Pleomorphomonas sp. PLEO: one gene and its partner. The protein of the gene in region 1 binds, or shares a complex with, the protein of each later gene. Links are inferred from orthologs where the notes say so. Each region holds a gene or a part of one and is shown on either strand. Other genes may lie near its edges. The genes, in order: dnaN and AB6N07_RS23260.

What was found.
Region 2: the proteins of dnaN (region 1) and AB6N07_RS23260 are in contact, whole or in part, in a solved structure (PDB 1OK7), measured with the Escherichia coli proteins. The link is inferred for Pleomorphomonas sp. PLEO from one-to-one orthologs.

Annotation. Positions count from the first base shown.
Region 1 is NZ_CP166625.1:519,933-534,321, forward strand. What follows is about bases 10,323-13,236. They hold dnaN (DNA polymerase III subunit beta), read right to left. Parts: upstream 12,382-13,236; coding sequence 11,263-12,381; downstream 10,323-11,262. Other genes in these bases: recF (DNA replication/repair protein RecF), read right to left, coding at 10,323-11,243; dnaA (chromosomal replication initiator protein DnaA), read right to left, coding at 12,710-13,236. Outside these bases: AB6N07_RS02190 (SMP-30/gluconolactonase/LRE family protein), read right to left, coding at 1-629; AB6N07_RS02195 (substrate-binding domain-containing protein), read right to left, coding at 712-1,818; AB6N07_RS02205 (sugar ABC transporter ATP-binding protein), read right to left, coding at 3,057-4,598; yiaK (3-dehydro-L-gulonate 2-dehydrogenase), read right to left, coding at 4,653-5,654; AB6N07_RS02215 (YhcH/YjgK/YiaL family protein), read right to left, coding at 5,690-6,175; AB6N07_RS02220 (IclR family transcriptional regulator), read left to right, coding at 6,516-7,310; gyrB (DNA topoisomerase (ATP-hydrolyzing) subunit B), read right to left, coding at 7,469-9,898; more of recF, read right to left, coding at 10,092-10,322; more of dnaA, read right to left, coding at 13,237-14,173. UniProt on the Escherichia coli protein: Confers DNA tethering and processivity to DNA polymerases and other proteins. Acts as a clamp, forming a ring around DNA (a reaction catalyzed by the clamp-loading complex) which diffuses in an ATP-independent manner freely and bidirectionally along dsDNA.
Region 2 is NZ_CP166625.1:5,021,221-5,038,180, reverse strand. Bases 8,284-11,161 are described here. They hold AB6N07_RS23260 (DNA polymerase IV), read right to left. Parts: upstream 10,427-11,161; coding sequence 9,140-10,426; downstream 8,284-9,139. Other genes in these bases: AB6N07_RS23250 (response regulator), read left to right, coding at 10,933-11,161; AB6N07_RS23255 (DUF3572 domain-containing protein), read right to left, coding at 10,472-10,759; AB6N07_RS23265 (Lrp/AsnC family transcriptional regulator), read left to right, coding at 8,641-9,087; rocF (arginase), read right to left, coding at 8,284-8,509. Outside these bases: AB6N07_RS23320 (TonB-dependent receptor), read left to right, coding at 1-598; AB6N07_RS23315 (hypothetical protein), read left to right, coding at 616-999; AB6N07_RS23310 (siderophore-interacting protein), read left to right, coding at 999-2,024; AB6N07_RS23300 (hypothetical protein), read right to left, coding at 2,675-3,001; AB6N07_RS23295 (hypothetical protein), read left to right, coding at 3,425-3,562; AB6N07_RS23285 (methyl-accepting chemotaxis protein), read right to left, coding at 3,940-5,646; AB6N07_RS23280 (hypothetical protein), read left to right, coding at 6,050-6,538; AB6N07_RS23275 (ornithine cyclodeaminase), read right to left, coding at 6,531-7,586; more of rocF, read right to left, coding at 7,583-8,283; more of AB6N07_RS23250, read left to right, coding at 11,162-11,304; AB6N07_RS23245 (PleD family two-component system response regulator), read left to right, coding at 11,330-12,700; AB6N07_RS23240 (ABC transporter substrate-binding protein), read left to right, coding at 13,482-14,525; AB6N07_RS23235 (ABC transporter ATP-binding protein), read left to right, coding at 14,587-15,375; AB6N07_RS23230 (ABC transporter permease), read left to right, coding at 15,372-16,190; AB6N07_RS23225 (D-aminopeptidase), read left to right, coding at 16,277-16,960. UniProt on the Escherichia coli protein: Poorly processive, error-prone DNA polymerase involved in translesion repair and untargeted mutagenesis. Copies undamaged DNA at stalled replication forks, which arise in vivo from mismatched or misaligned primer ends.

The DNA of each region.
Region 1 (14,389 bases):
TCGTAGGCAACGAGATGGCGATGCCCCTTGGTGGGGAAGTCGACCACCGACATGTCGGCGAGATAGAGCCGGCTCTCATCGGGAGAGAAGGCGATGCCGTTCGGCCGCTGTACATCGGTGGCGACGACGTCGATGTCGCCGGTGGCCGGATCGAAACGATAGACCCAACAGCCGATGACCTGACTTTCCGACTTGAAGCCTTCGGCGTCGCCGGTGATGCCGTAGGGCGGATCGGTGAACCAGATGCTGCCATCCGACTTGACGGTCAGGTCGTTGGGCGAATTGAAGCGGCGGCCATCGAACCGGTCGACCAGCATATGAACGCGACCATCCGGCTCGGTGCGAGAGATGCCGCGGCGGCCGTGCTCGCAGGAGACAAGACGCCCCTGACGATCGAGAGCGTTGCCATTGGCGAAGTTGGACGGATCGCGGTAGAGCGTGACGCTGCCGTCGCGCGACCAGCGAAACATGCGGTTGCCCTTGACGTCCGAGAAGATGACCGCGTCCTCGGCCGGCAACCAGACCGGCCCCTCGGCCCAGACTGCGGGCGAGGCGAGGCATGTCAGGACGCTATCGTGTCGGGTGAGGCCGGCGGGGGTATCGCCGGTGGAGGAGAGAAAGGCCGACATATTGATCTTCCCGGACGCAAGGGTCCCTTCGCGGGGAGCCTAAGCTCTCCGCGCTGGATGACGTGCGGTTGAAGCGATGAGGTTACTTGGCGCCCCAGATGGCCTTGTAGTGGTCCTGATAGCCGTTCTGCGGGTCGTAGACGTTCTTGTCGCCGCCGTCGAAGGCGATGTTGTCCTTGGTGACGAGGTGGACCGGCGTGACATAGCCCGACGGCTTCTCGCCAGCGAAGGCGCGATTGAACTCGTCGACGATCTGCCAGCCGTGCAGTTTCAGGGGTTCAGGAACGGTGGCCGTCTGGTGATTGCCGGAGCGGATGCGCTGGTAGGCGCTTTCCGAGCCATCGCCCGCCGAGATGTTGAAGGGGGCGCCAAGGCCATTCTTGCCGGCCGTCTGCAACGAGGAGGCCATGAAGTCGAAGTAGAGATCGTTGATGGCCAGCGAATACTGGTAATCTTCGCCATACTTCTGGATCAGCGAGAATGTCATCTGCGGCATACGGTTCGACGTGTCGGCCAGTGGCGTGTCGATGAACTCGACAACCTTACAGCCGGCGCACTTCTCGATCACCGCCTTCATGGCGTTCGCCTTGTCGAGGGCGATCTGATAAAGCGAGTCGGTGAAGATGAGGGCCTTGGCGGTGCCTTCAGACTTGGCGACGGCGTACATGGCCGCCGTCTTGGCGACATCGTCACTGTCGGAGGTGACGTTGTAGAAGACGTTGTACTCGGGGACCGGACCGGGCTTGGGGACCGCGTGCCAACCGACCAGAACGATCTTCTCCTGGACGGCCTTCTTTAGGGCCATCTTGGCGACGTTGGGGTTCCAGCCACCGATGACGATACCGTCCGGCTTCTTGGCGATGGCCTGATTGAGGGCGGCGAGCTGATCCTTCACCGACCCGGCTCCATCAAGAACGTCAAGCTGCCAGCCGGCTACCTTGGCGGCTTCCGCCACGCCCTCTTCGACACCGAGCACGCCGCCGTTCTTCATGTCGGAGGCGATGTAGATGATCGACTTGCCCTTGGCGATGGCGGGACCGGCGGTCGGGCCGTCCCAAGAGGAAGCCGGAGCGGTAGCCTTGGCGACCAGCGCCTTCGCCTCGTCGAGGAAGGCATCGGCGCGAGCGGGCAGCGTGGCGATCACGGCGGCGGCGAGCGTGGTTGAAAGCAGTAAGCCAATCCTTGTCATAGCGTTTTCTCCTTCACTTTTTCCAACCATGTCCCCGATTCCAATCCTCCCGGAGACACGGCGGCTTTCTTGTCATTGGTCACAGTGGTTGTGGCTTCGCCGGTTAACAGTCGGCGGTCATGTCTTTTTTGCCGAGCCGCGCTGCACGGCTTTCTGGTTGAGCAGGCGCCGCCGCTGGGCGTAGCCGGCCAGGGTAATCGACAGGAGAAGGGTCGTGCCGTTGAACAGCGGCTCCACCCAGAAGGCGCCACCGAACTGCTGAATGCCGGCAATGCCGATCGCCAGGATAGAGACGCCGATCACCGTGCCCCAGACATTGACGCGACCTGGGCGGATGGTGGTCGACCCGAGGAAAGCACCCACAAGGGCGGGCAGCATGTAGTCCATGCCGACGCTCGCCTGGCCGACGCCCTGTTCGGCGGCCACCAGCACACCGGAGAAGCCGGTGATTACCGAGGACGCGATGAAGGCGCCGATGACATACCGAGTGACGGGAATGCCGTTGAGGCTGGCCGCGTTGGGATTGCCACCGACGGCGTACATGCATCGGCCGAGGGGGTGTGCTCGGTGACCAGCCAGAGCACCACGGCAAGCGCCAGCACGTAGAAGCCGCCGATCGGGATCCCGAAGATTTCGGTGTGGTGAAGCATCAAGAAGCTATCAGGAAGGTCGCCAACGATCTGGCGTCCACCGGAGTGCCAAAGAGCGATGGCATAAAGCGTGGTGCCGGTACCGAGCGTGGCGACGAATGCGTCGATATCGGCGACGGCCACCAGAATGCCGTTGATGAGACCGTAGACCACCGACAGCAGCAGAACGATCAGCACGGCCATAGGCCAGCTGAAGCCGTAGGTGACCTGCAGACTGATGGCCAGAATGTGCCAAAGCACAATGCCGAAGCCCACGTTGAGGTCGATCTTGCCGACGATCATCGGAATGGTCGCCGCGAGCGCCAGGAGTGCCACCTTGGACTTGGAAGCGAAGATCGCCTGCACGGTCAGGAGGGAAGCAAATGACGGAGTCGCCACCGAGAAGAGGATGATGAGCAGGACGCACAGGATCAGCAGCCCGTAGCGGGTGCCGGCCTGGGTCAGTACCGGCACGAAGCCATCCCGGCTCAGGCTTACGCGCTCCTCCAGCGCGGTGGACTTTACGGATGAGCTGGCCACCTCTAGTTCTCCCAGAAAAATTGTCTCGCTAGTACGGACGCGCCAACTGGGGCGCTCGGCGAAATCTCGTCAGGCAACGGCAGCCGAAGCCGCGATCTCCTCGCCACCACAGGCCCGCTGCAGCAAGTTGGCGAAGGTCACGTCTTCGTTGATCAGTTCGTCGACCACCTTGCCGCGGTTGAACACCAAGGCGCGGTTGCAGATGTGGGCGATCTCCTCGAAGTCCATGGAGATCACCAGAACGGCGATACCCTTGGCGAGCGCCGCGTTGAGCAAGTCGTAGATCTCGGCGCGGGCTCCGACATCCACGCCGGCCGTGGGATCCTCCAGAATGAGAACTGGCGTGCCCAGTTTCATCCAGCGGGCCATGACCACCTTCTGCTGGTTACCACCCGACAGCGCGCTGACATCGATATCGATGAGTCGCGGACGTACGTCGAAGCGCTCGACCTCGGCCCAGGCGTGCTTGGCTTCCGTCTCAGCGCCATAGGGCGAGATCGACCGAAGCCCGAGATTGCAGGGGTTCAGGAACAAGTTTTCCCGAACCGACATGGTCATCACCACGCTCTCGTTGATGCGGTCGCCAGCGACCAGCGAGATACCAGCGGCGATTGCCTCGGTAGGTGAGCGCGGCGCGATGACCCGCCCTTCCATTTGAATACTTCCGGCGGCGGCGCTTCGCTTGCCGAACAGGCAACGACCGATCTCCTCCTGCCCGGCGCCGCGCAGACCAACCAGCGCAACCATCTCGCCGCGTCGCAGCGTGAAGGAAACCGGGCCGGTGTCACCCACCATCAAGCCATCGACTTCCAGCATGGCCGGAGCATTGATGGGCAACGGCCGACGCTTGTCGCCGCGCTTTTCTTCGCCGACGATCAAGCGCACCAAGTCCCGGAGCTCATATTGGCTAGTCGCTCCACCCGCCACCCAGCGGCCATCGCGCATGACGCAAACCTCGTCGGCGATCTCGACAACCTCGTCCAGGCGATGGGTGACGTAGATCATGCCGACTCGCCGTTGGCGCAGGCGTTCCAGCACATCGAAAAGATGTTTGACGTCGTCGGCCGGCAGCGAGGCCGTCGGTTCGTCAAGCACCAGCACCTCGGCATCGACGGCAACGGCACGCGCTATGGCCAGCAACGATTTTTCGGTGCGCGACAACTCGAACACCCGAGCGTCGGGATCGATATCGGTGCCGACGGCCTCGAGCGCCGCGACCGCCCGCCGACGCACTTCCGCCCAGTCCACGAGACCGAGGCGGCGGGGGAAACCCATGGTGAAGGCCATGTTTTCCGCCACGGTCATCCACTCGACAAGACCGAGATCCTGGTGAATGAAGGCAATCGGCTGGCGTCCACGCCGCCCGACGGCACTTGCCGAAACGATTTCCTCGCCACGAAACAGGATCGAACCGGAATCGCGCTTGTAGACCCCTGCGAGGATCTTGATGAGCGTTGACTTGCCGGCCCCGTTCTCGCCAAGCAGAGCCAGAATCTTGCCGGGCCTAACATCAATGCTGACGTGATCGACGGCGGCGACGCGGCCGAAGGTCTTGACGATGTCGACCATCGAAAGCAGCGGCGCATCGGGCGTAGTGGTGGGTGATGTCATGAGCGTCCTCCTCCCCGAGGCGCTTCGCATTTATCGTAAGCGGCAGCTCTAAGCTCAAAGGGCGAGGATTTTCTCCCAAACCCGCTCGTCGACCGGAATGCCCTTTTCCTTGTTCTGAGCCTTCATCTGCGGGAACTCATGGCCCGGCAGACGGATAGCCTGAGAGGGATCGGAGCGTTCAGCGGTCAGCACATAATCACAGATACGACGCAGCTTCTCATCACGCGTGCCCTTGTCGATCAGCCGATCCACCTCGATGGCAACGAATATCTGCGAGACGTTGTACTCGTCGTCCATCTCCTCGCTGACCTCGGCGACCGACAGGCCGCCGGATAGAAGCGTGGCGATCATGTCGAGAACGATGGAAAGACCCGAGCCCTTCCAATAGCCCATCGGCAGAATACGGCGGTTCTTCTCGACGACAGCCGGGTCACGGGTCAGTTTGCCGTCATCGTCGAAGCCACCATCGACTGGCAGTTGCCGGCCGGCGAGCCTGTTCACCTCGAGCATGCCGTAAGAAAACATCGACATGGACATGTCGACCATGGTCACGGGATTGCCGGGCACAGCAATGATCAACGGATTGGTGCCAATGCGGCATTCCTTGGAACCCCAAGGCGGCATGACGGCAATGGAGTTCGTCCAGCAGATGCCGACATAGCCCTGTTCAGCCGCCTGATAACCGTAGGATCCGCCGCGCATCCAGTGATTGGCATTGCGAAGGGCAACAAGACCGATGCCGTGTTCGGCGGCGAGCGCGATGGCCCGGTCCATCATGGCGGTGGCCGTCAGATTGCCGATCGCCCGGCAGGCGTCCCACTGTTCGATGGCGCCAAGCGAGAGAAGCTTCTTCGGCTCGGCATCGACATGGACATGGCCGGCGCGGATCTGCTGGACGAAACGGGGAAAGCGATTGACGCCATGCGAGTAGACACCGGTCTCGGTCGTATCGGCGAACAGCTTGGCGCAGGCGTCAGCTTTTGCCGGCGTCAGGCCGCATTTGAGAAGGACGCGCCGGAATTCGGCCTGAAGGTCCTGATGGGTGAGATGTGGCATGGCGTTCCTTCCCGGAAATGCTTTTTGTCGAATGTTCAGGTGGCAGACGACGGCCAATCGCCGGCGAGTTTGGCCCAGGGCAGCTTGCCGACCACCTTTCGGATGCTGGTGGGCTGGCCAAGCGCCACGCCGGGCAGGTGGATGTCATCTGGAGTAAAGACGAACACGGTGCCGGTGCTGAAGGCGTGCCAATCAAGCGCCAGACCTTGGGCGTAATAGGCGACGTCGCGCGTTGTGTCGTAAGCGGCACCCGGATCGCTTGCCAGCTTGGCGCAGCCAACCTGCTCGGCACCCGCAAGCATCACCTGTACGTCGCAATAGCGGCGATGACTTTCAGCGCGGAGGTCCGCGGCTGGCTGCGTTTCATAGTCGTTGATCACAAAGAAGGCTTCGCCGTCGATGTCGTGGCGGCCTGCGGCGGCGTGGCGCAGCGCTGGATCAGCAAGCCGGGCGAGCATCTCCCGCAGGACCTGTGGCAGCCCCTCCCGCCAGGCAGTGTCATCTATCGAACCCTTGAGCACGCCGTCCTCCCGTCGCGCCGAACGTTCTGTATTTCAAAACGTCGTTCTGCATGTTGGTATATTCGCTCCTCGAACTTGTCAATGCAGTAGTTTCCTCAAAGCGGAAAGAGGCCTTTCGGAGTGGCTCAACCCAACTTAGTTCCCTGTTCTCACTCATATTTTTATCTCAGGTGAGTACAGTCGCCCGTGTAATATGCTTTGGAATCACGCCCGAGGCTTCTGACGAGCGATGGGCATTTGACGCCACCACCGAGCGGGACTAATCCATCGGCGCGGTGGTAAGGTTGAGCAGCGCAACCCGATGGTGGCGCTCAAAAACTAAACAGAGGAGGATTTCGAGATGGACAATGTGCCGGACCAGGAGCCGCCGGCCGGCAGTCAAAGTTTGCTGCGCGGACTGCAAATCATCGAGATTCTCAGCAATTTTCCGAATGGCTGCCCGCTCGCCAAGCTTTCAGAGCTGGCCGGGCTCACCAAGAGCACGACACATCGACTGCTTCAGGGGCTTGAAAGCGTCAATTACGTGACGCGGGCGCCCTCGCCCGGCAGCTACCGACTGACGACCAAGTTCGTTGCCATCGGCCAGAAGACGCTGTCGTCGCTCAACATCATCCATGTGGCAGCGCCGCATCTCGAGGCACTCAACCTAGATGTCGGCGAGACGGTCAACTTCTCGACACGCGAGGATGACCACGCCATCATGATCTACAAGCTGGAGCCGACGGTGGGAATGATCCGCACCCGCGCTTATATCGGACAGCATTTGCCATTGTTCTGCTCGGCCATGGGCAAGATCTTTCTCGCCCACGACAAACTCGCCAACTTTGAGACCTATTGGCAGGGACACCAGAGCAGCATCATCAAGCTGACGGCCAATACAATTGTCGACCACGCCGACATGCTAGCCGAATTCGCCGCCATCCGCGCCGACGGCTACTCGCTCGATCGCGAGGAAAATGAACTCGGCGTCTCCTGCGTGGCGGCCCCGGTGTTCGACATACAGGGCCACGTGCCCTACGCGGTGTCGATCTCGCTATCGACGGCGCGCCTCGCCCAAATCGGCGTCGACAACCTCGTCGACCACGTAAGGCAGGCTTCACGGCGCATCTCCAGCGAACTTGGCGCGACGATTTGAGCGCTAAGGCTTTGAAAGGACTGGGTCGATGGCATCAGCCGCGACTTTGCTTGCCGCCATGCCATTCAGAGCCGTCCCGATCTGGCCCGCTGAAAACGAACTTCAATGTCTAGCCAAAGACGGGCTGCCCGGCCCGCGCCAACGGACCGGGCGAGATGTCAGACGTCGAGGTTGGCGACCGACAGCGCGTTGGCCTGGATGAACTCACGGCGCGGCTCAACCTCGTCGCCCATCAGGCGATCGAAGATGTCGTCGGCCTCGACCGCCTCGTTCACCTGAACCCGCAGCAACGAGCGGGCGTTGGGGTCGAGAGTCGTCTCCCAGAGCTGTTCGGCATTCATTTCGCCGAGGCCCTTGTAACGCTGCATGGCAATGCCCTTGCGCCCCGCGGCGTAGACGGCGTCAAGCAGCGTACGCGGACCATGGACCACGACCTCGCTGTCGCGACGCCGGAGCGCCGCCGCCGCGCCATAGACCGCGGACAGATGCTCGCGATGACCGGAGAGTTTGCGCGCGTCGGCTGACGACAGCAGCGCCGTGTCGATGATGCTCGTCTCGGTGACGCCGCGCACAACGCGATGAAAGGCCAAGCCGCCATCCGGCATCGCTTCGCCGGTCCAGCCCTTCTCGAACTCGTCGGCGATCACATCGAGCCGGGCGGCCACTCTGTCGGCGGCATTCTGCGCTGCCTCGTGATTTTCGAGAAGACGAGCGTCGAGGGCACCGGCGATCGCGGCCTGTTCGACGACGTCATGGCTGTAGCGATGATGCAATCCGTCAATGAGATTGCGCACGGCGCGCGCCCTGTCGACGATGGCCCGAAGATCCTGCCCTGCCCGCGCCTCGCCATCGGCGAGCTTAAATACCGCCTCGTCAAGGCCTTGGGTTACCAGGAAGTCTTCGAGCGCCCGCTCGTCCTTCAGGTATTGCTCGGACTTGCCGCGCGTCACTTTGTAGAGAGGCGGCTGGGCGATGTAGATATGGCCACGCTCCAGAAGCGCCGGCATCTGCCGGAAGAAGAACGTGAGCAGCAGAGTCCGAATGTGGGCGCCGTCGACGTCGGCGTCGGTCATGATGATGATCTTGTGGTAGCGAAGTTTGTTAGCGTCAAACTCGTCCGTACCGATCGAGGTGCCAAGGGCGGTGATCAGCGTGCCGATCTCGGCCGACGACAGCATCTTGTCGAAGCGCGCCCGCTCCACGTTGAGGATCTTGCCCCTGAGAGGCAACACCGCTTGGAACTCGCGGTTGCGGCCCTGCTTGGCCGAGCCACCTGCCGAATCGCCCTCGACGAGGAACAGTTCGGTGTTGACAGGGTCGCGATCCTGGCATTCGGCGAGCTTGCCGGGAAGCGACGCCATGTCGAGCGCGCCCTTGCGGCGGGTCAGCTCACGCGCCTTGCGAGCCGCTTCACGAGCGGCGGCGGCCTCGACGACCTTGCCAATCACGGTGCGCGCCTCGGCCGGATGCTCCTCGAACCAGGTGGAGAAGGCCTCATTGAGAGCCCCCTCGACAACCGGCCGCACTTCCGACGACACCAGCTTGTCCTTGGTCTGGCTGGAGAATTTCGGATCAGGCACTTTCACCGACAGGACGCAGGTCAGACCCTCGCGGCAGTCGTCGCCGGTCATCGTGACCTTCTCGCGCTTGGAGATACCGGTGCTTTCGGCGTAACTGATCACTTGGCGGGTCAGCGCGCCGCGGAAACCGGCAAGATGGGTACCACCGTCGCGCTGAGGGATGTTGTTGGTGAAGCAGAGCACGTTTTCGTGGTAACTATCATTCCACCAAAGCGCGACTTCGACGGTGATGCCGTCCTTCTCGGTCGACACCATGATCGGCTTTGACAGCGCCGGCTTCTTCGAGCGGTCAAGATAGCGCACGAAAGCTTCAAGTCCGCCCTCGTAATGCAGCTCCTCGATGCGCGGCTCGACCCCTCGATTATCCTCGAGGAAGATGCGAACGCCGGAATTGAGGAAGGCCAGTTCGCGCAGGCGCCGTTCCAGCGTCGCAAAATCGAAATCGGTGATGCCCTTGAACGTTTCGTGGCTTGGCATGAAGGTCACTTCGGTGCCCTTCTCGCCAACGGAGGTTCCAGTCACGGCGAGCGGAGCATCGGGCACGCCATCCGAGAAGCTCATCTCGTGCAACAGGTCATGCCGCCAGACCTTGAGCTTCAGCCAAACCGACAGCGCATTGACCACCGACACACCGACGCCGTGCAGACCACCTGACACCTTGTAGGAATTCTGATCGAACTTTCCGCCGGCGTGCAGCTGCGTCATGATGACCTCGGCCGCCGACACACCCTCTTCCTTGTGGATATCGGTGGGGATGCCGCGGCCGTTGTCGCGTACCGTGCAGGAGCCGTCGGCATTGAGGCGCACCGTCACCTTATCGGCGTGGCCGGCCAGCGCCTCGTCGATGGCGTTGTCCACCACCTCGTAGACCATATGGTGCAGGCCCGAACCGTCGTCGGTGTCGCCGATGTACATGCCGGGGCGCTTGCGCACCGCGTCGAGCCCCTTCAGCACCTTGATGGATTCGGCGCCATATTCGTCGGGGTCGTAGGCTGTGGTGTCGGTCATGGAGGCCTTCGTTTCTCGTCTCGGGAACATCCCGCCATATTTCTCATAAAGGCTGGCGGGAACTGCTTCAACCACCCTCGGCAGAGGGCCGAAAGTCGTTATTTTTCAATGGCCTTACTGGGGATTTATTCCAGTAGAACAGCAGTGGCCGCACCATGGCCCCGCAATCGGGTGGAAATGCGGCGAATCAACCTCAGAATTCCCCGGAATCCGGCGCAGGAATATCCGGAATCGCGATGATTTCCGCCTCGCCCAAAAAGTCCTCGAAGGGAGCGGCGTCGGTGCCGGTCATGAAGGCCTGGACGCCGAGCGCGGCAATGAGGTCGACCAGCGCCCTTCGCCGCCGAGCGTCGAGGTGTGCGGCCACCTCGTCGAGCAGCAGAACGGGCGGGCTGCCGGTCAGCTCGGTCACCAGCGCCGCCTGGGCCAGCACCAGACCAGTGAGCAGTGCCTTCTGCTCGCCGGTCGAGGAGGCCGAGGCTGGCATGTCCTTTTCGGCATGGCGAACCGACAGGTCGGAGCGATGAGGACCGACGAGCGTCCGACCGGCCGCCCGATCGCGCGAGCGACCAGCCCGGAGATCGGTCCTCAGCCAGTCCTCGACATCGGCCGCGGCCGCGCCGTCGAGTGCCGTGTCGACGTCACCGGTCAGCTGGACCGTCGCGCGCGGGAAAGCACGGTCGCCATCGGGACGCATCTCGATCAGCCGGGCGAGGCAGTGCACGGTCTCGCGGCGGGCGGCGGCGACGGCGACACCGGTGGCGGCAATTTCCGTTTCGATCGCATCGAGCCAAGCTACGTCGGCCTCGCGCGCCTCCAAAAGGCGATTGCGAGCGGCAACCGCCTGCTCGTAGCCCGAAACGCGCCGGCCGTGCGAGGGATCGACCGCCAGCACCAAGCGGTCGAGGAAGCGCCTGCGATCGCTGGCCGGACCGACGAACAAGCCATCCATGGCCGGGACGAGCCAGATGAGGCGCAAATGATCGGAAAGCCGCTCGCTGCCCTTCTGCGGCTCGCCATCAACCAGGAGCCGCCGACCGGGCTCGCCGGGAACCGCACCGGTGCCGATCCGTACGGCCCCGTAGGCACCCTCGATGTCGGCCAGTACGGAAAAGCCACCGGAGCCATCGAGCCGGACCATCTCCGCGAGCGTCGCCCGGCGGAAGCCACGGCCGGGGGCGAGCAAGGACAACGCCTCGAGCACGTTGGTCTTGCCAACGCCATTCTGGCCGGTGAGCACTACCGATCGGCCCGTGAAATCGAGCGCGAGGTCGGCATGGTTGCGAAAATCGCTGAGGCGAAGGTGGCTGACGCGCACCTTCGCCTCGGGACGGGATTCTGTCATGGCGTTCCAGCGGCGGCGGTCACACCCGCATCGGCATCAGCACATAAAGCGTCGCAACGTCGCCGGCATCCTGGATCAGCGTCGGCGAACCGGCGTCGGCGAGATGGAACAGCGCCGTCTCCGACGTGAGCTGGCCGGCAATATCGAGGAGATAGCGGGCATTAAAGCCGATCTCGAGCGGTGAGTCGGTGTAGTCGACCATCACCTCCTCGGTGGCGGTGCCCGAATCCGGATTGACCACGGTGAGCACCAAGCGCCCCTCGGCGAGCGTCAACTTCACTGCGCGACCACGCTCGGACGAGATGGTGGAAACGCGATCGACAGCCTCGGCGAACTCGGCCTTGTCGACCCGAAGTTCCTTGTCGTTGCCCTGGGGAATCACTCGGCCATAGTCGGGGAAGGTGCCGTCGATCAGCTTGGATGTCAGCACCACGTTACCGACCGTGAGGCGAATCTTGGCATCCGACAATTCAACCTTGAGCTCGGCCTTTGGGTCTTCGATGAGGCGCTGAATCTCACCCACCGTCTTGCGAGGCACGATGATGCCCGGCATGCCTTCGGAACCCTTCGGCGCGGTGATGTCGGCGCGGGCAAGCCGATGGCCGTCGGTGGCGACAGCGCGGAACAGCGGACCGTCGGGACCGTCGACGGTGTGCAGGAAGATGCCGTTCAAATAATAACGTATCTCTTCATTGGAAATGGCAAATTGCGTCCGGTCGATCAGCCGCTTGAGATCGCCAGCTTCCAGCGAGAAGGCGTGGCTGAGTTCGCCGACGGTGATGTCGGGAAAGTCGCTCTCCGGCAGCATCTGCAGGGAAAAGCGCGAACGGCCGGAAGAGATGGTAAGAGTGGCGCCATCAGCCGATCCCTCAAGCGAGACCTGCGACCCCTCGGGCAGCTTGCGCACGATGTCATAGAACATGTGCGCCGGCACCGTGGTCGCACCGGGGCGCTCGACAACGGCCGGGACCGTTTCCTGCGCCTCGAGATCGAGGTCGGTTGCCTTCAGCTTGAGCTGACCGTCGTCGGTCCGAAGCAGCACGTTGGAGAGAATCGGAATGGTGTTCCGACGCTCGACAACGCGGTGGACGTGGGTGAGGGAGGCAAGGAGGTGCGACCGCTCCAGCGTAACGCGCATGGAAAAACCCGTCTGTCGTGGCTGCCACGCCCTGGTCGGCCGCACTGAGCGCGACCGGCGCGGCCACCGGAAAATCTGGCGTTGAGCAGCCGCCAATCAGGCAGAATCTGCCTCATCGAAAACCGGATGCTCCCGTAAACAATCCGAAGCGCTCACCTGTCGACCCGATGTTGCAATCAGGCCTAGCGTTCGCTCTGGACCGATTTCCCCGTCGTCGCCTGAAGGTGACCACGGGGAAGAGCACATTACGGCAACTGCCAATTTCCGCAAGCCGGCAGGCTAGCAGCCAACGTGGTTTTCGTCGGCGTTTTTCGTTTCCGGTTTTGAATCAGGCCTCGAGCATGCGCTTCAAGACTTCGATCTCCTGCGTCAGCGCTTCGTCGGAACTGACCAGCTCTTCGACCTTGCGCACCGCGTGCAGGACGGTGGTGTGATCGCGGCCACCGAAGCGCCGGCCGATCTCAGGAAGCGAGCGCAGCGTCAACGATTTCGCCAGATACATGGCGATTTGGCGCGGCCAAACGATCGACCGGGTCCGGCGCGACGACAGGAGGTCCTGCTTGGAGACGTTGTAGTGCTTGGAAACGACGCGCTGAATATCCTCGATCTTGATGCGGCGCGTGTCGGTGACGCGGATGAGGTCCTTCAGCGTCGTCTCGGCCATGGCGAGCGACAGCGTCAGGCCGGTCAGCTGGTTGTGTCCGGCAAGGCGCGTCACCGCCCCCTCAAGGTCGCGCCCCGACGTGGTGACGTTGCGAACGATGAAATCGATGACGTCGTCGGGAACGGAGAAGCCCGGCATATGCTGGGCGGTGATGGCGATACGACGCTCGACAATCGACCGACGCAACGCAGCGTCGGGAGCGCCGATCTCGATCAGAAGGCCACCGGAGAGGCGTGAACGGACGCGTTCATCCATGGTTTCGAGTTCGACAGGAGGTCGGTCGGCAGCAACGATGACCTGGCGTGCGCCATCGATCAGGGTATTCACCGTGTGGCAGAATTCCTGCTGGATCTGCTTGCCGTGCAGAAACTGCATGTCGTCGATCACCAGGAGATCGATGGTTCGCAGCGCTTCCTTGAAGGCGAGTGCCGACTGGGTCTGCAGCGACTGCACGAAGCGATACATGAAATGCTCGGCCGTCAGATAGAGCACGCGCATTTCCGGATGCTCGGCCTTGAGGTGATGGGTGAGCGCTTGCAGAAGATGCGTCTTGCCCTGGCCGACCGAGGAGTGGATGTAGAGCGGATTGAACTTGACCCCGGAGGCCGGACCGTCGGCAACCTGGCGAGCGGCTGCCAGCGCCAAACGGTTCGAGGCGCCTTCGACAAAATTGTCAAAGATGTAGCGCGGGTCGAGCGGCGACGAAATATCATCGAACAGCCGAGCGGAAGCGGAATCGGCGGCAGGACGGATCGGAGCGGCGACGCGCAACGCTGGTGCGCCCGCCGGGCGAGAAGCTTCCGGTGCGGCAAAACGGGCAGGCGACTCAATCTTGGCCCGCATGGCCGAACGGACAGACACCTCAACCTTGCGGTAAGCGGGCCCCTCGGCCTGCCAGAGCCCGGCGAGCTTGTCGCGATAGTGGGTGGAAATCCAGGTTTTCAGGAAGCGACTCGGCACCGAGAGCCAAACGGTGCCCCCCTCGATTTGCTCGACATTCATGCCGGCAAACCAGCAGGAGAATACCTCTTCGCCGAGATCGGCTTTGAGGCGGCCACGAACGCGCGCCCACGCATCGGCATGATCAACTGCCGCTCCGGCGACGCCGCAGGCTTCCGCTTCCAACATATCTCGGCCTCCATCCAAAAAAGTCTACTCACCAGTCTTCCATTCGCAGAGCGCTTCCGCCGGGAGCACTCTCCACCGGTCATCCGAACGCCGTGTCCGGGCTAACCATCTCGTACTTGCCAACCATGGGGCGACGACTTCTCGAAGCCCCGTGATGCCAGTAGCCCCCGGGTTGCGGGGACAAAGCGCCTGACCTCAGGGGAGGCGCCCATTAAA
Region 2 (16,960 bases), 4.5 Mb from region 1 along the record:
CAAGACCAATTCCATGGAGGTTGGCTATCGTTTCGATGACAGCAAGTACAACCTCCAAGCGGCAGCCTTCTATTCCTTCTCCGACAAGTCGATCCAGCTGGACAGGTCGACGCTGGCCGTCGATGTCGTCAACCGCGAGAGGCGGGTCTACGGGATTGAGGGCAGTGCCGGGAGGAAGTTCGACAACGGCTTCAACGCCGGGGTTTTGGGCCAGTGGGTTCAGACCGAGGTCGAGGGCATCAACGGCTGGGAGAACGATACGATCGGAACGGCTAGCGTTTCGAAGCTCGGCGGTTATGTCGGCTGGAGCAATGACGCGCTGACCTTGCGCTTTTCGGGGCAGCATGTCTTCAGCCTGACCGACGCCGACAATTTCAATATCGACGGTTACACGCTGTTCGACCTTCTGGGGAGCTATACGTTCGAAAACACCAAGACGACGCTCAATTTCGGCGTTCAGAACGTATTTGATACCCAATATACGACGGTCTGGGGGTCTCGCGCGAAGGCGCTTTATGGGGCGCTCGCCGACGAGTCGGTCTTCGATTACAAGGGCCGCGGCCGCACCTTCGCCATTTCGTTGACCAAGACCTTCTGATCGGAGACGAAACGGCCTTGCACGTCGCGCCCATCAAGCACGCCGTTCACGACGGGTCTGTCACGCATCGCTGCTTCACCGCCGATCAGGCGGAAGGACCCAGCCTGAGCCCGAACGGCGCGGTCCTGACGGAGTGCGATTCCAGGGGCAATCGGCTCGAAGCCATCCCGGAGAGCCGAAAGCTACCCGGGCTGGTTACCAATGACGGATTTGCGGCTTGCGGGTACTGGCGTTTCCTCTCGGCTCTGACTGGTTTTGTCTTTTCGGCGGGCGTGCAGACCGAGAGGCTTGATCCTGCCTGCAATGGCTGGCAGCCGGCCGCCATCGTCGAGAACTCATGTTGCAAGTTCTTCAGCGACCGCCGCCGGCATCCTTTGGGCGATGATCTGAAAGCATTGTGATGACATCGGACTTTCCCGTTGCCTTCCGTCTCAAGGCTCGAGCGAAACTGCCTGGGCCCGAACAGTGTCTGTTCCATCTCGCGGAACATCTGAGAGAGCATGACGGCGAGCTTCAGGAGCAGGCCACTGCCTTTCTTGTGTCGTTCCCGGATGTTCGTGGGCGGATGTGGTGCGAGGATGGTCTGCTTCATGTGGATGCCGATTCCGCCGACGCGGAGACGGCGTATTTTGTCAGGAGCTGGCTCGATGGCGTCTTTCGGCATCTGGCAGGCACTCGATCGGTCGAGATTGACTGGGAGGAAAACTGGAGCGCCGGCCGGCTGCCTCCAAGCTTCTCGATCCTGAAGGCCGAGGCGCTGAATATGCTGACACCGCAGATGATGCGCATCACGCTGAAGTGTCCCGACGCCGCGCGCTTTGATCGCGTAGACGCCTTGCACGTTCAGGTCCTTGTCAACTTCACAGATGTGGCAGCCGCAACGGGCGAAGAGCGGCCATCGCCAATATGGCGTCGTTATACTGTTCGCGCAGTAAATCTCACCAGACATACGATCGATATCGACGTCTTCCTGCATGGCGAACGCGGGCCGGGCGCAAGATGGATTCGCCATCTTCGTGTCGGCGACCTCGTGGGTGTCGCTGGGCCCAGCGGCGGAAGTATCGGCTCGGCCGACCACTTCCTGATTGCCGGCGACGAGACTGCGCTTCCTGCGATCGCCCGGATCATGGGCATGCTGCCGCGACATTGCCGTGGCGACGTATTGATCGAAATTGAGGACGGTGCAGAGAGGATTCCGCTCGAGATGCCCGGCGGGTTCCGCCTGATATGGCTGGCTCGACGCGGACACGCTGCCTCGGTACTGGAAGGTGCTGTCATGAGCGCTATTGCCGGCAAGCCGTCGGAAAAGACATTCGTTTGGGTAGCCTGCGAGGCGAGCGTCGCTTCGCGCATCAGAAAATATGTCAGGGCGGCTGCGTCGCGCAACAACCTCGATCACCTGATCGCTGGCTATTGGAAGGCGTGATACCAGAGATCGATGGATAGGATGCATGTAAGGGCTTGGAAACGGAGATTCGGGCAGGCGTGGAGCTCGGGGACCACACTGTTAGATTGCCGGCGGGAGACGGCGTTCCGCTAGTCTTTCGCCCCTACGGTGAGATTATCAGCCGCTCTGAAGATCAAGCTGGCCGGAGCGGATCAGCGCCACATTGCCCCGTTTCTGTTTCTGTGGTCACGCGCGCCGCATTGGTCGCTTCAAGCGCTTCCCATATGCTTGATACGAAGATTCTACAGAAATCAATTCGCGTAATAAGGTATTGAAAAGATTGGCGCACCCGACGCGATTCGAACGCGTGACCTCTGCCTTCGGAGGGCAGCACTCTATCCAGCTGAGCTACGGGTGCGTAGCCGTTCGCAGACACGCGAAGCACGGTTCGTATAACCGACTTCGCAAGCAAGGCAAAGCAAAAAACAGTGCCTGCCGCATAGAGAGTGGGGGTGTGTGAAAAACGCGATCGAGTGCAACTTGCTTGGACGACGGACCGCGGTTCTTTCCCGTCGCACCGTTGCTTTATCCACGCTCTGCGCTTTGGCCAGAGAGTTGTCGGCCACTCACGCAAAAACGGCGCCGAAAGAATCGACGCCGTTTTCTAAATCAGTTCGTGCGCGGCGATATCAGTTGCCGACGGGCACTTCCACAAAGGCGCTGTCGGCCGGCTCCCACATGCGCACGGTCGTGCGGCTGGTCTTCACCGCGTCATGGGTACCAACGACCGGCGTAGCGCCGACCTTGGTCGTCACGAAGGCGCTGTCGGCCGGATCCCAGGAGGTGACGGTCTCGGTGTAGCGCGCCGTATCATTATTGGCGGTCGCCGGAGCCTTCATCGAACCGACGGCAAAGGCGCTGTCGGCCGGATCCCAATAGGTCTGCTCGGCGGCGGAAGCCAGGCTCGGGATGGCAATGGCAGTTACAGCAACGACGGCAAGAGCGAAGGTCTTCATTTTCATACTCCACGTAGTTCGATAGCGTCGTCAGGCCGTTGGAAGTTCATATCCAGCCCCGGACATTCGTCTCGCTTCGATGGGTACGATGTAGACCGAAGTTATTCACGAAAAAAGGGGGCTCCGGGTCAATATGACAGGACGGATTTCGTGAAGTGTTTTCACAAAGCCGTGTGAATTTCGCGATGATTGGAACAAATTCTCGCGATCGGTTCCACACAACCTCGTGATAAGGGCGCTGAACGAAAGCGATTCTGCTCCCCTATAGGTCCGATCAGGGTGTTCGTTGGCTCCGCCTCCAATCCCAGATTCTTGCCTCTGCCATAGTTTGATACACTTTTCCGGCAAATTGGCTGGTGGAGGGCAGCCATTCCAGCGCCGTCGCTGGGTGACGGCCTGCGCAACGCTCTCGATATCTTGGATATGCCGGCGGTAGTGGCCGATGTCCGCAAGGTCGAGGCCAATATGCGGCCAGCGCCAGCCTACTCCGATCGGCATGGCCTGAAGCTCGGCCTCGACGTTTATGGTGATCTATCCGCCTATCCCGCCGCCCGGACATAGGCGAGCATATCCACGTTATTCAGAACCACGGTTGCCCTGTGGCCGACCTTTTCGACAGGAGGCACTTCGTTAAGGCCACCGGTCGATCAAGGAGGCTTGAGCGGCTGCGCGCTGCTGTGTTGGCTGACGCGTTCTCGGCGGTCATAAAACAGGCTCGCCGAGCCGGCATGAACAACTGAAATTTGGTAGAGAATGGTACAGCTGGCTGGGCTTGAACCAGCGACCTTCGGAGCCACAATCCGACGCTCTAGCCAACTGAGCTACAGCTGCACATGACGGCGCGGAACCTAGTTGGATCGCCCCGCCAATGCAAGCCCCCACCAGCCACTTTTTTGCGGTTGATCGCCGCCAAGTGGGGAAGTCCTGCTGCCTGGCTTTTAGGCGGCGATCACCGCGCCGAGGAAGGCGTCGATGGTCGAGCGAAGCTGCCTTGCCTCTTCGGCGACGTCGCGTGAATCCTGATCAAGCCTTTGGGCCGCCGTCTCGGTTTCGCGAGCCGTCTCAAGCACGGCGTTGACATTGGTTGCCACCTGCTGCGAGCCGGTCGCGGCCGCGTTGATAGAACGGCTGATGTTGCCTGTGGCCGTGCCTTGCTCCTCGACGGCTATGGATATGGCCCCGGTATAGCGATCGACCTCCTGCATGGTGGTGCTGATGGTTTGGATCGCCTCCACGGCGTCGGCCGTCGCATTCTGAATGTTATCGACCTGGGCAGCGATTTCTTCGGTTGCCTTGGCGGTCTGGCCGGCTAGATTCTTCACCTCGGCGGCGACGACGGCAAATCCCTTGCCCGCTTCGCCGGCCCGTGCCGCTTCGATGGTCGCATTGAGCGCCAAGAGGTTGGTTTGCTCGGCTATCGCACGGATCAAGGTGACGACCTCGCCGATCTTGGTCGCGCCGGTGGCGAGGCGGTTGATCTTGGTATCGGCATCGCGCGTGCCGCGCGCCGCGTCGGCCACGACGGTGCCGGTTCGCTGTATTTGGGCCGATATCTCGCCGATCGACGTGGCGAGTTCTTCGGTCGCCGAAGCGACGGTCTGCACGTTGCCGGTCGCGTCATGCGAAGCGCTCGAGGCGGCTCCCGCGTCTTGAACCGTGCGCAAGGCGCCGGCCCCCAGAGTGTCGGCGGTGGTCAGCAGGTCCTCGACCGTCTTGTTCACCGCTCCGAGCGCGGTACGAGTGGTCGTCCTGAAATTGTCGATCAGCACTTCGACGCGCTTTTGCCGCGACGCGCGTTCGGCGGTTTCGACGCCCTTGTCTCGCTCGAGCACAATGCGGGTTACGGCGCTGTCCTTGAGAATGACGACGGCGCGAGCAATGCTGCCAACCTCGTTGCCATAGGTGGCGTAGGGAACATCCTGGGCAAGATCGTCACGCGAGATGCGTTCCATCAGCGCCGAGAGTTGCGTCACGGGCCGGATGAGGCGTGCCACCAGCCAAGATGCACCGGCGCATATGCCGGCGGCCAACAATAGACCGAGCAGTGAGATCTTCAGGACCAGGCCGTTCTTGGTGGTCGCGACGGTAGCCTCGGGAATACCAGCGAACAGAATGCCGATGACCTGACCGGCGGAATTTTTGATTGGCGTATAGACGGTGAGATACGGCGCGCCGAGGATAGCGGCCTTGCCGGTGAAACTATGCCCCTCCTTGATCGCCGCGTAGGCGGGCGATGACTTGCCAAGGTCGGTCCCAACGGCGCGGCTGCCATCCGCCTTCTTGATCGATGTCGTCACGCGCGTGAAGTCGTCCTTCGTGGCATCATAGGCAAAGATCGTCGCGGCGGCGCCCGCCGTGCGGGTAAGGTTGTCGATAAGTTCATGGGTTGGAAAGGGCGGAAGGATCGGTACTTCGATGTGGTCGACAGCATCCCCAGACCATGCGACCGTCGCACCGGCGATATCCTTCGTCATCAAAAGGGCGCCTGTCCGAATTGCGATCATCTGCCTTTCCAGCGACTGACGCGCGGCGTCCGCCGATAGCGTGGTGTAGACAATGGACAACAACAGACACACGGTCAGTGCGATAAATATCGCCACGGCTGCGCCGATGACCTTCCACAACTTGAATCTATTGAGTACCATTTTCTGCTTTTTCTTGTAGTTAAAACTGCCTATTCCCAGAATAGCGCCGAGAATAGTGAACCAAGACTTAAGGCCATGGCCTTCCGCGATACTCCGTATAAATGCCACGCAATTATCAGGCCTGGCCGTCAAGACATTAAGGCCATTTTTTCTAGGGCCACGGGGCGTGCCGTCGGAAACAGCCAGCGGATTCAGAAAGTGCCTAGGGCCCCGTTAAGCATTCATTCAGTATCCCCCCTTTTTCTTGTCCGAAAATTTGCCCCGCAAGGGAAAGAAAAGCTTTCTGCGCATATTTAATGGAAAGCCACGGAGAGCGGCTGGTTGGACCGGCTCTGAATGCCCTGTGTTCTGACGGCAGGGGTGGTTTGACATTTGGAGGAAGAGCGCGTCGAGGGAGTGGGTCATGCAGTCACGAGTAGTCGCCTCGCAACACACTTCGATCGGCACTCCCACCAAGAAAAAGGGCGGGAAGCCCCCTGTCGCGTCCGCCCGGCGCCGTAAAGGCAGCGGTCATCAAGATGTACGCTCCATCGTCATCGCCGGCTTCGTTGCGCTGGTGCTCGCATCGATCGTCGCCGCCATCTGGTTCAACGTGAAGCCGTTTCCGGCTGCTTCTTCCGAGTCCGTGCCCCGTCCGCCGCCGAGCGTCGCCGACCTCGAGGCCAAGAAGACCCATTCCTACTGGAAAGTCGGCAACAGCACCTATCGACACTACATTACCGACACGGGTACTGGCGAGATCGTCGACGCCGGCACCGTGACAGTTAAGGAGATGCTCGAACAGGGCATTGAGGTGCCTGGCTATTCACTGCCGAACAAGGCCGGTGGCGCTTCGAGCAACACCGATGAATTGGCCATTCGCTTCCAGGCGATTCAGGATCACCTCAAATAGCGACCGTTCCTGCGCGCCGCAGCATTCCGTAGAGATCACGCGGCTCGTCCGGATCGGCGAGCAGATCGAGTTCTTGGTAGAAGGATGTGCCGGCGAGCTTGTCGCGCACGTAGCGCAGTGCCGAGAAGTCTTCGATGGCGAAACCGACGGAATCGAACAGTGTCACCTCACTGGCGGATGTGCGTCCCGGCACGACGCCGTTGAGAACTTCCCAAAACTCGGTGACGGGATGATCGGCCGGCATCTGCTGGATCTCGCCTTCGATGCGTGTCTGCGGTGCATATTCCACGAAGATCGATGAGCGCTCCAGGATGGCGCGGTGAAGCTCTGTCTTGCCCGGGCAATCGCCGCCAACCGCGTTGATGTGCACACCGGCGCCGACCATGTTGTCGGTGAGGATGGTGGCATACTGCTTGTCGGCAGTGACGGTGGTGATGATGTCGGCGCCCTCGACGGCTTCCTGGCCGGAGCGGCAGACGGCAATCGAGAAGCCGAGAGAAGTAAGGTTGCGTCGGCACTTTTCCGTCGCGGTGGGGTCTATGTCGTAAAGACGCAGGTTTGCGATGCCCAGGATGGCCCGGAAGGCCAACGCCTGGAACTCCGATTGGGCGCCATTGCCGATGATCGCCATGGTTGCCGCGCCTTTCGGCGCAAGGCGTCTGGCTGCCATCGCCGAGGTGGCTCCAGTCCTCAGCGCCGTCAGCAGCGTCATCTCGGTGAGAAGCATGGGATAGCCCGAACCGACATCGGCCAGGACGCCGAAGGCGGTCACCGTCTGCTTGCCTTCGCGCATGTTCTTGGGGTGACCATTGACATACTTGAAGCCGTAGAGCGCTCCATCGGAGGTCGGCATCAGTTCGATGACACCATCGGCCGAATGGGAAGCAACGCGCGGCGTTTTGTCGAAGGTCGGCCAGCGGCAGAAATCTTCCTCGATGTAGTTCGCGAGCTCGACGAGGAAGCGCTCGACGCCGATGCTGAGCACCAACCGCATCATGTTGTCGACCGAGACGAACGGTACGATGGCGAGCGGGGAAATGGCGTTCATGCTGCAAAGCTCCGGGTCGGGCGGTCCATGACAGTGCGGCCCATCAGGCTGGCGAGAAGGTCGACCATCAGAGTGGCGGTGCGGCCTCGTTCATCGAGGAACGGATTGAGTTCGACGAGGTCGATCGAGGAGACGAGACCACTGTCGTGCAGCATCTCCATGATGAGATGCGCTTCACGGAAGGTGGCCCCGCCCGGCGCGGTGGTGCCGACACCTGGGGCAATCGATGGGTCCAGGAAGTCGACGTCGAGGCTGACGTGCAGGCGGCCATTCGCCGCCGCGACGCGCTCAAGGAAACGCCAGACCAAGGCGCCGACGCCGTGTTCGTCAAGGGCGCGCATATCGTGGACGGTAACCCCGGAACCGGCGATTGCCCGGCGTTCGGCGGGGTCGACCGAACGGATGCCGACCATGGTGACGTTGCCGGGCGGCACCACGTGGGAAAGAGATGGGTAGCAGCCGTGAAAGCCGTTCATTCCCGTGAAATAAGCGACCGGCGTGCCATGAAGATTGCCGCTCTGCGTGGTCTCGAGCGTATGGAAATCGGTGTGCGCGTCGAGCCATAGCACAAACAGGGGGCGCCCCTCCTCAGCCGCGCGTCGGGCGATGCCGGGCACCGTGCCGGCCGCGAGCGCGTGGTCGCCGCCGAGGAATACCGGGAAGGCACCGTCAGCGGCATGGTGGGCGGCTTCAGTCACCGTATCGATCCAGGCGGCGATCTCGGGCAGGCGTCGAAGATGCGGAAAGGGAGGCGTGACGGTGGGCAGCGGGCCACGCTTGACGTTACCGAGATCCTCGACCTCGTGGCCGAGTTCGGTGATCGCTTCGACGATGCCGGCGGTGCGATAGGCGCTCGGCCCCATCTCGCAGCCCATGCGGCCCGCACCGTCCTCGATCGGAATACCCAGAAGCCGCACCTTCATGCACGTTTTCCCTCGCTGTTCGTTCGCTGGCATCAGGCCATTATCGACCGGCAAAGTGAACAGGGGGGATTGGCAATTTATAAGGATTAGCTTATCAAAATGGCAGTTCCATTGTCCAAAACGGCGATTTCATGGATCAGCTCGATCAGCAATTGGTGACGCTCCTGCGTCACGACGGCCGCCGGTCGGTGTCCGATCTCGCCCTTGAACTTGGCGTCTCTCGCGCCACGGTCCGTGCCCGCATGGAGCGGCTCGAGCGCAACGGCGACATCCTCGGTTTCACGGTGATCCTGCGCAACGACGCCATCGAGATTCCAGTCCGGGCGGTGATGATGATCGAAATCGAGGGACACGTCCTCGACAAGGTGATCCGCCAACTCGAGGGGTTTCCGGAAGTGGCGGCGATCCACACCACCAATGGCCGCTGGGATCTCGTTGTCGAGCTGGGAGCTGCCACCCTCACCGATTTTGACACCGTGCTGCGCCGAATCCGCCTGCTGCCGGGCATCACCGGGTCCGACACCAGTTTGCTCCTGACGACGCCGCGCACAACGCGCGCCCGCCTGAGCCGGGGCTGACGCTACGGCTGCGAAGGTGGGCGGTTGGCATCAAGCCAGGCGGTCACCGTCGTCACTCCTTACGACGGTGGTGTTTGCCGAAAACGAGGCCGGTTTCGAGCGCCTGTTTGCCGAACTTCTGTCGTACCTCATCCATCGCTCGCTCGGCGGCTGCCTTGCGTGTCGCCTGCTGGTCGACGAGGTCGACTGGGTCGGCGAAGCGACTTTCGCAGAGATCGGCAACCGAGACGCCGAGCAGGCGATATTTCTGGCCGTGTGCCTCCTCGGCAAGCAGCGCGTCGGCGGTGGCGAAGATGCGGTCGGCGAGTTGGGTCGGGTCATTGAGGCGCCGCGCCCGTGTTCTCAGCTTGAAGTCGGCGGTCTTCAGCTTCAAGGTCACTGTCGAGCCGGCGATATCCTCGTGTTTGAGTCCGAAGGAGACGCGTTCCGCCTGTTCGCGCAGGATCGGCCTGAGATCGCCGAGATCGGCAATATCCTCGAAGAAGGTTACCTCCGAGCCAACGCTCTTGCGCTTGGAGTTGGGGACGACCTGCCGGCTGTCCTCGCCGTGCGAGAGCTTGGTAATCCTGAGGCCGAGCGCTCCATAGCGAGCAGCGAGCTGGGCCGGATCGGCTGCCTGCAGGTCGCCCACCGTCCGGTAGCCATCGGCGGCGAGGCGCTCGGAGAAGGCACGACCGACCCCCCAGATCGTTGTGACCGGCCGCGGAGCCAGGAAGGCGGCGGCTTCCGACTGTCCGATTACCGAAAAGCCTTTGGGCTTGTCGAGGTCGGAAGCGATCTTGGCGAGAAACTTGTTGGCGGCCAGCCCCACCGAGACGGTGATGCCGACATCGCGTTCCACCTCTTTTGCGAAGCGGGCGAGCACCCGCGCCGGGCTGGCACGGTGCAGCTTTTCGGTGCCGGACAGGTCGAGGAAGGCCTCGTCGATGGAGAGCGGCTCGACGAGCGGCGTCAACTCCAGCATCCGCCGCCGGATCTCCCGGCCGACGCGCGCATACTTTTCCATGTTGGGCCGGATCACCACCGCGTCGGGGCAGAGTTGCAGCGCCTTGAACATCGGCATGGCCGAGCGCACGCCGCTGATTCTGGCGATGTAGCACGCCGTCGATACGACGCCGCGCTTGCCGCCGCCGATGATCACCGGCTTGGTGGCGAGCGAAGGATCGTCGCGCTTTTCCACCGAAGCATAGAAGGCATCGCAGTCGACGTGAGCGATGACAAGACGTTCAAGATCGGGATGGCGGAGAAGGCGCGGTCCACCACAGGCCGGGCAACGGCGCCCCTCTGCCGGAACCGGCGAAAGGCAATCCCTGCAGAAACCACATGCCGCTTCGGGCATCCCCGCCTCCCGCCGGCCACCTAGAAAACCCTCGCCGCCAGACGACTATAGCTCACTTTCACCGGCCAAAGCATGATGCGCCGCGGCTATCATGGTCGGCCTCACCCGCGCGTCTTCAACGAAGGACAGAAGCAGCGATTCGTCGGCAAGAAAAAATTCCAGCACGCCGGCGAGAAAGCCGGACTCGCGGGCCGCCGCCCTAAGATCGGCCGGTCCGATACCGGAAAGTGACAGGAAGCGTCCAAGCGCATCCGGGTTTCCAGCGAGATAGGCGAGGGCGGATATGGCCAGCTCCTCCGCCGCTTCGACGCTAAGCCTTTTACCAATTGGCATGTTCGGACCATCGTTTGGGATTGCTAAAGGAATCCGTACTATATTTGTTATACTGGAATCAGTGCGGCAACCTATCCCTACCGGAAGGCGTTCCTACGTACGAGCCGTGTGCGCTGGAATGGAAACCCGCCGAGCACCTGCACTACCAGCGCGCGAGGCGGAAAGAGAGTCGAATGGCCAAGACAGTTCTCATCGTCGAGGACAATGAGCTCAACATGAAGCTCTTCCATGATCTCCTGGAAGCGCATGGTTATCGCACGATTCAAACACGTAATGGCATTGAAGCCTTGGACTTGGTGCGTACCCACCGGCCGGATCTCATTTTGATGGATATCCAGTTGCCGGAAGTGTCTGGGCTCGAGGTCACCAAATGGCTCAAGGAAGATGACGAGCTGCGTTCCATCCCAGTGGTCGCGGTCACCGCATTTGCCATGAAGGGTGATGAGGAGCGTATCCGTCAGGGCGGCTGCGAGGCCTACATTTCCAAGCCGATTTCAGTTTCCAAATTCATCGAGACGGTGCGGACTTATATCGGCGACCAGTAAGAGTCGTCCGGAACGGAAGAGTGTGATGACAGCGCGTATTCTTGTTGTCGACGACATCCTGGTCAACGTGCGCCTCATGGAGGCTCGCCTCACCGCCGAATACTTCGATGTCCACACCGCCACCTCCGGCGCCGAGGCGCTGGCTATGCTCGACAACGCCACCTACGACATCGTTCTCCTGGATGTCATGATGCCAGGCATGGACGGTTTTGAGGTCTGTCGCCGTATTCGAGCCAATCCAAAAACCATACAGCTGCCGGTGATCATGGTCACGGCCCTTGACCAGCCTGCCGACCGTGTCCACGGGCTGGAAGCAGGAGCCGATGACTTCCTGACCAAGCCGGTGTCCGATACCCAGCTGATCACCCGAGTTAAAAGCCTCGTTCGCCTGAAGCAGCTCACCGACGAACTCGACCTCCGCGCCAACCAGGGCTCGGTTGCCTTCGATCGGGCGATGACCTACGCCGATCTCACAGCCCGTGCTCCTGGGCGCGTGTTGCTGGTCGAGGATCGCCGTTCGGCCTATGTGCGCGTCGCCCAAGCACTTGCCGGCGAAATGACAGTGGAGATCGAGACCAATCCCCAGGAGGCCTTGTTCCGCGCCGCCGAGGGCGATTACGATTTGGCGCTGATCTCAATGAGTCTCGATGATTATGATGCGTTGCGCCTTTGCTCACAGCTGCGATCGCTCGATCGGACTCGCCTGTTGCCCATTCTGCTGATTGCCGATCCAGAGGAGGGCGGCCGTTTGGCGCGCGGTCTGGAGCTCGGCATCAACGACTACCTTATCCGTCCTGTCGATACGCATGAGCTCATCGCTCGCTGTCGAACCCAGATCCGGCGCAAGCGCTATACCGACCGGCTGCGGGCCAGTGTGCTGCAGACGATGGAGCTTGCCATCACCGATGCGCTGACCGGCCTCTACAATCGCCGGTACCTCGATTCGCATCTCGCCGCGCTCGTTGAGCGGGCAAATGAGAAAAAGGGCGACTTGTCGCTGCTGATCGTCGATATCGACTATTTCAAGCGGGTCAATGACACGCACGGCCATGATGCCGGCGACGAGATCCTTCGCGAGTTCTCGACCCGTATCCGACGCAATCTGCGTGCTCTCGATCTGCCCTGCCGCTTCGGCGGCGAGGAGTTCGTGATCGTGATGCCGGAAACGGATTACGGGATTGCCTCCATCGTCGCCGAACGGTTGCGCACCAAGATCGCGCGCGATCCCTTCGCCATTCATGGGGGGGCGGAGTTCGTCGATGTGACGATTTCCGTCGGAGCCGCTTATATCCTGCACGATGGCGATACGCCGGAGACGCTCCTGAAGCGTGCCGATAACGCCCTCTATCGTGCCAAGGCGGAAGGTCGCAACCGCGTCGTTCTCGCCGCCGCCTGACGAGACGACAAGTCCGTCGCGGACCTTGAAGAGATCCACACACCGCCGCGCCTGCCCGGGAATCCGACGATCCTCTGGGCTGTTGAGTGCGAGAAAACAAAAGGATGCAGCGGTGCTGGATCCCCAATGTGGCCCTTTGTCTGCCAGATGCGGTCATCCATCAAACGCGGAAATTAAGGTTACTTGTTTATGATTAACTCACCGAAATCATGGGGTGAGTAAGGATGTTGTTGTAAACAACTCGTTAAAAAGCTAAAACAACAATGTTGATACTATATGAGATTTTGGAAAGAGATACAGTTGCTTTCCAAACTACAACCCGGTGAAGCCAGGTCCGCCGCATCTCCTGGTCTTGTCGGGTCGGTCGATCGATGCCGGCGAGAGTGGCCTCCTCGTTGACCCGGCATCGATCGACCACTCTTGCTTTTCGCCGATGCTGACGATCAAACGCCCTGTTTTGAGGAGCTCCCCCGTGTTGGCGGTGTAGGGCTCCATCCCGAGCGCCTTCGTCCCCAATTTCGAGGTTTTTCCCCTACCGGGACGGCAATCGCGTGCTTCGGCGTCGCCGGTTGGTCGCGCTATCCATTGGGTCAGCCGAAAACCAAAACCAAGCCTTTGCGGCTATCCACAGCCACCTGCCCACCTTGTTGGCAGATATGTGCGAATAAATGTTCAAAAAATGAACATGATGCATATTGCTTAGACATTGGGCAATTTGACTTGCAATTCCAGCGACTTCCCCGGCAAAATGGCCTTATTCCAAGCCAACAAGGGGAACGTCATGCTGAAATCCGCCCGCCGCCTTGCCGCGAGGGCCGCTTTCGTCGGTCTTGCGGGGATCGCCTCGCTTACTGCCGGCGTAGCGGCCGCATCGGCCGATACGCCCGTCAAGTTCACGCTTGACTGGAAGTTCGAGGGGCCGGCCGCCGGCTTCCTGCTGGCGCTCGACAAGGGGTACTTCAAGGCCGAGGGGCTGGATGTCACCATCGATAGCGGCAACGGTTCGGTTGAAGCTATTTCCCGCGTCGCCAACGGCACCTACGACATGGGCTTCGGCGACATCAACTCGCTGATCAAGTTGCTTGACGAGGACCCCTCGCAGAAGATTAAGGGCGTCTACATGGTCTACGACCGCCCGACGTTTGCCGTGGTTGGGCGCAAGTCGCTTGGCATTACCAGCGATCCCAAGTCGCTTGAAGGCAAGAAGCTCGGCGCGCCGCCGCCGGATGGCGCCTTTGCCCAGTGGAAGGCTTTCAAGGCCGTCGCCGGGATCGACGATAGCAAGATCACGCTCGAGTCGGTTGGCTTCCCGGTCCGTGAGCCGATGTTGGCCAAGGGCGACGTCGACGCGGTGTTTGGTTTCTCGTTCTCTGTGATCCTGAACCTCAAGGCGCAGGGCGTACCGGCCGACGACATCGTTCCTATCCTGATGGCCGAACACGGCCTCAACCTTTATGGCAACACCGTCACCGTCAACACCGACTTTGCCGCGAAGAACCCCGATGCGGTGAAGGGGGTGCTGAAGGCGCTCGCCAAGGGGTTTGCCGACGCCGTCGCCCATCCGCAGGAGGGTGTCGACGCTGTGCTGAAGCGCAACGAGACACTGAACCCGGATATTGAACTCGAACGCCTCACCATGGCCAACAGCCAGAACATCAAGACGCCCTATGTCGCCGAGCACGGCATGGGCGGCATCGATCCGGCGCGGCTCGCCGCTTCCATTGAGACGCTGAAAACCTCGATCGGCCTCAAGGGCACGGTGACCGCCGATAAGGTGTTCGACGCAAGCTTCTTGCCACCGGAGGCCGAGCGCAAGCTGCCCTGACCCAAATTTTGGACCGGTCGACTCTCTCGGCCGGTCCTATCTTCTTGGAAACGCGAGACACATGACCCACCTCGTCTCCATCGAAAACGTCGACATGCGCTATGGCGGGGCGAGCGGCACGCTGGCAGTCGCCGATCTTACCTTCAAAGTCGATAAGGGCGAGTTTGCCGCCGTGGTCGGTCCGTCCGGTTGCGGCAAATCGACCCTGATGCGTCTGGTCACCGGGCTGCATATTCCGCAAGCTGGCAACGTTATCGTCGCCGGTCAGCACGTCACCGAGCCGGTCAGCATCGTCGGCATGGCGTTCCAGAATCCCAGCATGTTGCCTTGGCGTACAACGCTCGAAAACATTCTGCTGCCGCTCGAAATCGTCGAAAAGCATCGCAAGCGCCTGCGTGCCCACAAGGCGGAATACGTCGAGAAGGCCGAGCATCTGCTCGAGGTGGTCGGCCTCAAGGGATTCGGGTCGAAATATCCCTGGCAGCTCTCCGGCGGCATGCAGCAGCGCGCCAACCTTTGCCGGGCGCTGATCCACGAGCCGCAGCTTCTGATGCTGGACGAGCCCTTCGGTGCCCTCGACGCTTTCACGCGCGAGGAACTGTGGTGCGTCATCCGCGACCTGCACGCCGCGCAGGATGTCACCATTGTTCTGGTCACCCACGATCTGCGCGAGGCGGTGTTCCTGGCCGACAAGATCCTGGTGATGACCGCGCGGCCTGGCCGCGTGCTGCGCGAGCACCATGTGCCCTTCGCTCGGCCGCGCGATCTCGAGATTACCTACGACAAGGCCTTCAACGACGTGGTCCATGAACTGCACGGCGAGATCGCCAGCGCGAGGAGAACGGCATGAGCGCGATCGTCGAGGACATCCAGAAGCCCGAGCCGGCAAAGCCTCTGATCGCCCGCATCGATTGGGTTAAGGCCTCTCCCTGGCTTTACACCATTGCACTGTTCGCGATCTGGGAAGCGGCGGTACGTGTGTTCGACCTGCCCTATACCGTCCTTCCAGCGCCCTCGCGCATTTTCGCGGCCCTCTATCAGTACTGGTCGCCGATCTGGAAGAACTCGCTTCAGACACTTTACACGACGACGCTCGGCTTCCTGATGGCGGTGGTCGGCGGTCTTGCCCTGGGGCTGTTCATCGGCTGGTCGAAGATGATCTATGCCGGCCTCTATCCGCTGATGATCGGTTTCAATGCCGTGCCCAAGGTGGCGGTCGTCCCTATCTTGGTCATCTGGTTTGGCATCGGCGCGGTGCCGGCCATGCTGACGGCCTTCCTGATTTCCTTCTTTCCGATCGTCGTCAATGTCGCCACTGGCCTTGCCACAATCGAGCCGGAAACCGAGGATGTGCTCCGGGCGCTTGGGGCCAAGAAGCTCGACATCATGCTGAAGGTCGGCATTCCCCGCTCGATGCCCTATTTCTTCGGCTCATTGAAAGTGGCGATTACGCTCGCCTTCGTCGGTTCTGTGGTATCGGAGACCGTCGCCTCCAACTACGGCCTCGGCAACCTGATGAGTTCGGCCCAGAGCCAGTTCAACGTGCCCTTGGTGTTTGCCGGCCTGTTGGCGCTCGCCGTCGAGGGCATCGTCATGTACTCGATCATGGCCTGGGTGGAGAAGCGCATGACCGGTTGGGCGCATCGGTCCACCATGTCTCATTGAGGGAACGCTTCTCGGTAGGATAAGCCTTGCGCGACCGGAGGTCACAGCTTTAGCTGCGCAGGGTTTATCCGAAGGAAGAGTGAAACATGTCATCGATCGATCGAGCCGCCCTCGCCGCTGCCGTGGCCTCGTTGCCGGAGCGTTTCAAGGGACCGGGTGGCGTGGTTGGCGTGATGAAGGACGGCGAAGTGGTCCTCCGCGAGGCTTGGGGCTATGCCGATCCCGATGCCGGCTTGCCGATGACTGCGTCCCGTCTGATGCCGATCTGTTCGATCACCAAGCAGATGACCTGCGGCGTGCTGCTTGACCTCGTCGGCGCCCCATCGGCGCTTGACGACAGGCTGGCCGATTTCCTGCCGAATCTTGAGGGGCGGCGGCCGACGGTCCGTGAACTTTGCGACAATCGCTCGGGTCTGCGCGATTATTGGGCCCTCACCGCGTTGCACGGCGCTCATCATGAAGGCGTCTTCCGCCGGGAGGACGCGCGGCCGCTGTTTGCCCGCATGAAGACCACGCATTTCGAGCCGGGCAGCCAGTACTCCTATTCCAACGGCAATTTCCGCATCCTGTCCGATCTTCTCGAAGAGCGGTCCGGTCGTTCGCTGGCCGAACTCTACGCCCACCATATCTTTGGTCCGGCCGGCATGCGGGACGCTCGCCTCGCGGCTGACACGGCAGCTCCTCTCAATGGCGTTGTCGGTCATGAGGGCAATTCCGCTGTTGGCTGGTTCCCGGCGACGAATCGCATTCTCTGGACGGGCGACGCCGGC